Regions from separate parts of the Mucilaginibacter sp. UYCu711 genome, predicted to be linked through region 2. Evidence: riboswitches for the same ligand, from Rfam matches in the RefSeq annotation. Region 2 holds a riboswitch; the other holds the start of a gene.
What was found. A riboswitch is a leader RNA that binds a small molecule or an ion and turns the genes downstream of it on or off. The one in region 2 is predicted to bind cobalamin.
Positions count from the first base shown of each region.

Region 1: linked by a shared signal. The riboswitch ahead of metE (5-methyltetrahydropteroyltriglutamate--homocysteine S-methyltransferase) and the one ahead of ABIB50_RS14855 (TonB-dependent receptor plug domain-containing protein) in region 2 are both predicted to bind cobalamin.

Region 1 is NZ_JBNPWM010000010.1:63,045-66,464, reverse strand. It holds gene metE (5-methyltetrahydropteroyltriglutamate--homocysteine S-methyltransferase) at 1-1,918, opposite strand, end outside; cobalamin riboswitch at 2,089-2,293, opposite strand; gene ABIB50_RS20120 (RDD family protein) at 2,371-2,973, shown strand; gene ABIB50_RS20115 (glycoside hydrolase family 43 protein) at 3,083-3,420, shown strand, end outside.
Region 2 is NZ_JBNPWM010000006.1:291,208-294,627, forward strand. It holds gene ABIB50_RS14845 (M20/M25/M40 family metallo-hydrolase) at 1-646, opposite strand, end outside; gene ABIB50_RS14850 (DUF2911 domain-containing protein) at 875-1,708, shown strand; cobalamin riboswitch at 1,731-1,930, shown strand; gene ABIB50_RS14855 (TonB-dependent receptor plug domain-containing protein) at 2,042-3,420, shown strand, end outside.

The DNA of each region.
Region 1 (3,420 bases), on a different contig from region 2:
CTGCGGCCGAGATGCGGAACGCTTTAACCGCCCAGTCTAAATAGGTAGCCCAATCCGCTTTGCGTAAAGGTAAACCCTCTCGTATGGCAGGCTCATCAATTTGGATCACTTTAATGCCTGCCTGCTCCAGCGCAACCACCTCGTCGCGGATAGCCAAAGCTATCTGGTTGGTTGTAACAGACCGCGGCTGATCATCGCGCACAAAGCTCCATTGCAGTATAGTAACCGGGCCGGTTAACATGCCCTTCATCAATTTGCCGGTGTTGGCTTGCGCGAAGCTGGTCCATTTAACGGTCATATCTGCCGGGCGGCTTACATCGCCATAAATAACCGGCGGTTTAACGCAACGGCTGCCATAGCTTTGCACCCAACCGTTTTTGGTGAACAGGAACCCATCCAGCAATTCGCCGAAATACTCCACCATATCATTGCGTTCAAACTCGCCATGTACCAACACATCCAGGCCAATTTCTTCCTGCCAGCGGATGGCGTCGATGGTGGCTTTTGCTATTTCGGTATCATATTGATCCTGGTCAAGGTCGCCTTTTTTTAGTTTGGCACGTAGCTGGCGGATATCATCCGTTTGCGGGAAAGACCCAATGGTAGTTGTAGGGAAGAGTGGCAGCCCAAAAGTTTGCTGCTGTATTTTCTGTCTTTCGGCAAATTTGCTAACGCGATCGGCATCCGCAGCAGTAATAGCAGCGGTGCGCTGTTTAACCTCTTGTTTGTGGATGAGCTGAGAAACATTACGGCTTGATATGGCTTTTAAATTTTCAAGGAGCAAGTCGTTATTATTACCCTCAATTATCCCGGCCAGTTCATTTATCTCGTTCAGTTTTTGTTTAGCAAACGCCATCCAGCTTTTGATGAAAGGGTTGATGGCGGTTTCCAGGTCGAGGTCGAAAGGCGTATGTAATAACGAGCAACTCGGTGCTATCATTACCCTGTCGCTGCCAATAGCTGCAATTACGTTTTTGATATAGCCTATAGACCTCACGTAATCGTTCTTCCAGATGTTCCGGCCGTCAACCACACCTAATGATAAGATCAGGTTATCAGGGATCAAACTCAACACCTTGTCCAGCTGCTGCGGCGCGCGCACCAGGTCAATATGTAAAGCATTAATTGGAAGACTTAAAGCCAGCGGTGTGTTTTCATGCAGGCTCTCAAAATAAGTTGCCACCATCAGGTTTAAGCCGGCAGTCGCTTTCCTTATCTCTTTATACGCATAGGTATAGGCATCCTTTTCCTTTTGGGTCAAATCCAACGCCAGGAAAGGCTCGTCTAACTGCACCCATTCGGCACCATAGCTTTTAAGTTTTTTAAGGATTTCGATATAAACCGGTACCAGGTTTTTAATAAGGTCGATCTTTTCAAAACCCTGCTCTTTTTCTTTGCCTAAAAGCAGGTAAGTAACCGGGCCCAGCAATACTGTCTTAGGGCTTTTGCCGATAGCCTTTTTAGCTAAATGAAATTCTTCGAATACGTTTTCAGAGAATACTTTAAACTGCTGGTTAGCTGTAAACTCGGGCACAATGTAATGGTAATTGGTGTCAAACCACTTGGTCATTTCCATGGCGGTAATGTCCAGCCCATCTTTTTGGTAACCGCGGGCCATGGCGAAGTACAGGTCGATCTCCGAGTTGTCCGGGTTCTTGCTTAGCACCTGGGTGTACCGTTGCGGGATAACACCCAGCATTAACGAGGTATCCAGCACCTGGTCATAATAACTGAAATCATTGCAGGGGATAAGGTCGATACCGGCCTCTTGCTGCAGTTTCCAGTTTTGCCCGCGGATAGCGTGGGCAGCTGCAAATAATTCTTGTTTACCGGTTTTGCCGGCCCAGTATTGTTCACTGGCTTTTTTGAGTTCACGATTGGCGCCCACACGTGGGTAGCCGAGATTGTTTTTGAGCATACGCATAAAACTTTTTTGGTTAAACATTAATTTGACTTAATGCTCCTTACGGTTTTCGGTATGCTTTCGTGGGAATGGTAATAAAAGACACGCGCAGCAAAATATACGGGCATACAACACCCATATAAATTCCTTTTTTGTGCTCTGACTACTGCTTCATTACGCGAAAGCATTGTCTTAAACAAATGGCAAGTATCCTGGCTTGTAACGTTAATGCCGTCCTTCTCATCCCTGCTGCGGACAATGGACATATTTTGGAGTTAAGGCATCAACTTTGGTGTGTTACTTACAGTTGCGCGACAGCCCGTGATTTACACACGGTTCCTTTTTAATCGCGGTCATCATAACCGCGAACCTATCTGTTGAAATAAAGTAAAGAACTTAGGCAAATATATGGAAGTTGAGACTAATCCTAATCAGGTATTAAAGATTAATCTTAATTTTAAGTCGCGATGAGCATGTACACCCTGGTAATAAACGGTAAACCCGAAGGCCCTTATACTTTAGATGAGCTAAAAGCACTAAAGATAAAACCAGGCGATTTTGTGAAAACCGACGCGATGGACGACTACAAAGAGGTCCATGAGGTTGCAGAATTGCGCCAGCTTTTCGGTTTCCAGAAACAGGCTTTGCTGCAATACTTTGGCAGTTTTGACCAGCGCGCCACTGCAGCGGTTATAGATTGGTTCCTGGTGTCGACAGCTTGTGCCGTACTGGCATTTATAGTAACCATATTTTTAAGTAATAAGATAGCCTTAATAGCCGTAGCATTGAGCTTATTGGTTATCATACCAATTGTAAACCTGGTTTATCATATTGTTATGGAAAGCTCGGCAAAGCAAGGTACCTACGGTAAGCAAATACTAAAGATCAGGGTTTGCGATATGCAGGGCGATCGGATCTCGACGAGCCATGCCGCCGGGAGGAATTTCGCCAAGGTATTGTCCGTGCTTACGTTGGGTATTGGCTACCTGTATTGCTTTTTCAATAAACAGCAGCAATGCCTGCATGATAGAGTTGCCGAAACACTGGTGATTAAGGATAGGATTGATTAGGTTGTCATTCTGCGCGCGATAAGCCGACAGGCTACCTGTCAATTTTAGAAGATCCTGAGCGTAGAGAAGGATGACAAAAAACTATATCTTAGTTTCAAATTATAAACCAATGAAATACCTGTACCTGCTCTGCGCATTGCTAACTGCAATAGCTGTAAAAGCGCAAACCAAAGACACCCTTTTATTAGCCGACCCAACTATGTTTTATGAGGACGGGCAATACTATGTTTATGGCACAGGCAGCAATAAAGGCTTCCCCGTTTATCAATCATCCGATCTGGTAAACTGGCGCAGTAATGTAGGCAAAGCCGCGGACGGGCTTGCTTTAGCAATGGGTGATAGCTATGGTACCAATAAGTTTTGGGCACCACAGGTATTTAAAAATAAAGGTAAATACTATATGGCCTATGCTGCTAACGAATATGTAGCTATTGCCGAAGGCGATAG
Region 2 (3,420 bases):
CAATAGGTAATGTTCTTAATGTATAACCGGTTTTCCGGATGCGTTTGGCCCAGGCAGCGGTCATTGCTGTACGCTCGGTTTTCATTTTATCAATTACTTCGGGGAAAGCAAACTCTTTCCAGTTATCATCCGGGCGGCCGGTTGGCTGTAACATGGATATCATTACTAACTTACCTTTTACATTAGGCAGCCATTTCTGGAAAGCAACGGAATCTTCCAGATCAGGAATGATGATAGTTTGTGCGGTAACCGTTTTTGTACCCATGCCAGGGCTCCAGGCCAGTTGTGTACCTTCTAATGATTTTACGCGGGGCGATATCATATCAATATGCGATATGCCGCGTTCCCAGCCGCGCCATACGCCCCAGTTTTCTTTTTTAGCTGATATTCCCCAGTTTTTATATTTCTCGACTGCCCAGTCGCCTGCTTTATTCATTTGCGGGGTGCCCACTAAACGGGGGCCAACGCCATCAAAAAGTTCATGGGCTAATTTTGGTAATTGCGAATTGTTGGTTTCTTCCTGTACAATAGCGTCGACAACAGATTGGGTTGATTGCGCAAAGGTGCTGCTGCAAAGCAACATGCCGGCAAAAGACATAGCGATTTTAAGCCGGCTGGTAAAGCGGAGTGTGAGTTCAGTTTTCATGAACCTAATTTAAAAATTTGTGCCGAGGTATACTAATTTATTAACAAATTATATATTTGATGCTATTGTTAATTGCATTTATTGCAACAATAAGCCGATTACTTGGTTGTTTAGTCGGATACCAAATATTTTATTTGATCGAACTGAATAAACCTTTACAAAAAATTACGTCTAAGTTTAGCAACCAACTATAAACTATACTTAGTCTTATCATAAAAAAACACCTTGATGAAAACGCTACTTTCCTGCTTTGTAATCTGTTTATCTGTGCTAACGCTTAAAGCGCAGATCCCAAATTTTAGTTCAACTCAACATATCGACCAGGAATTTGGTCTGGGCACCATCAGCTTAACCTATGGCAGGCCTGATGTAAAAGGTCGCAAGATATTTAATGGTACAGAACCATACGGCGTTGTTTGGCGCACCGGTGCCAACGCAGCTACCATAATAAAGTTTACTGACGAAGTGACTATTGAAGGCCATAAAATTAAGCCGGGCGAATATTCCTTATTCACGATACCCGGCGCTACCGAGTGGACTGTAATTATAAACAAAGTGGCTAAACAATGGGGCGCGTATTCATATGATCAAAAACAGGACTTGCTGCGTTTTAAAGTAAAACCTTATCGTTTACCAATTACGCTTGAAACTTTAACTATGCAATTCACTGATGTGCATATTGATGAGGGGATACTGCAAATTTTATGGGAACGCACAGGCATAGCACTTCATTTAAAAGCCAATGTTAATGACCGCGTAATAGCCAATATTAACCGGATGATGAAAGGGAAGGATAAGCCCTACTACCTTGCCGCAGTATGGTATTACAACCATAATTTAGATATGACTAAAGCCCTGGCCTGGATGACGGAACAGGAAAAAACACAACCCGATGCTTACAACGTTAAGTACTGGAAAGCCAGGATCTTGTTAAAAATGGGGGACAAAAAAGGAGCCATTAATACTGCCAAAGTAGGCTTGTTTATAGCTGAAAAGGACGAGAACGCCGAATATATCCGCATGAATAAAGAAGTACTGCGCGATGCCGGCTACATTAAATAGTTTGCGATATCCAATACTTATCCTACTTTTGCAATGCTTTAGGTTTCCTGGTGATAACAATCATTAGGGATTAAAAGGGAATACAGTGTAATTCTGTAACTGTCCCGCAGCTGTAAGCTCCATAACCATAGTCCATTCATTAGTCACTATCCGGATACCCGGATGGGAAGACAGGACGAAAGGGGAGTAAGTCAGAAGACCTGCCAGAGCATTATATATTATTCACAGCTTTCGGGGATTGAAGCTTGGATGTGATGCTCACCTGTAAAACCGGCGTGTTTTCATTCCATTATCACTCTTCCTTCAGGCTGTAAGTTTTACTTGCATCAGGCCATGAACAAAACAGTAGCATACTTATTAAAATATCCGGCGCATTTGTGTGGATGTTTAATGCTATCGGCCTTTTTATTGTCAACCATTTCTGTTTTTGCGCAAAGCGATACTACTAAAAAGCTAAAAGAAGTTCAAATAAATACTTCGGCTATACCGGCCATGCAGCTTGTTGTGCCATCGCAGTCTATATCTTCAGGCGATTTTATCCGTTATAACGCATTTAACGTAGCAGATGCTATCCGTGATTTTTCGGGTGTTATCATTAAAGATTATGGCGGTATCGGCGGTTTAAAAACAATGTCCGTTAGGGGGCTTGGCGCTAATCATACATCAGTTTTATATGACGGTGTACAGGTAAACGATGCCGAGAACGGGCAGATAGACTTGAGTAAGCTGAACGTAAACGGTATCCAGCGGATCACCTTATATAATGCACAGCCGCCAGATATCTTACAAACAGCACGGGCCTTTGCAGCAGCAATTGTCTTAGCTATCGAAACCGTAAAACCCAACTTATCCGCAGAAAAGCCTTACCTGGTAACCGCCGGGATAAAAGCGGGCAGTTTTGGTTTGGTAAGCCCGTATCTGCAATGGCAGCAGCGGCTTAGCAATAAGTGGGCGTTTGTTATAAATAGTTACACCATAAATGCGGACGGGGGCTACAATTTTTTACTTTTTGACGGCGCTACCAACACCAAACAAAAACGCGTTGGATCAGCGGTGGCTATCCAGCAGGTTGATGGTACTTTATATTGGACCGGTAATAACAGCAAGTTTAACCTGCGGCTTAACTATTATAATTCTGACCGGGGTTTACCAAGTGCTGTAATACTTTACAAGATACCGCCCGAAGGACAAAAGCTGTACAACCGCGACCTGTTTTTGCAGGGTGGCTATGAGCATAAATGGAACAGCGGACTGCAACTATTACTCAACTCAAAAATCTCACAAAACCAGTTACGCTATCTTGATCCGCAGTTCCCGAATACCGCAGGAGTGCTTGATCAGCATTTTAGCCAGCGCGAATATTACCAGTCGGCAGCTTTGGCTTACTCTATCAAACCAAACTGGCAAATATCATATGCAGCAGATTTGGCTGTAAATAATATGAATGCCGATCTGCCTGGTTTTCGTTATCCAACACGGCTTACCATACTTAATGTTTTGGCAAGTAATTTAATATTAGGTGATTTTACGCTGCAGGGCAGCTTACTTAATACACACCTGCACGAAACCGTAAAAACCGGCACCACAACACCCGACAGGAACATCTATGCGCCTACTTTTATAGCCATGATAAAACCATTTACTGATAAAAACTTACAGCTGCGCGGCTTTTATAAATACATATTCAGGGCGCCTACGTTTAATGACCAATA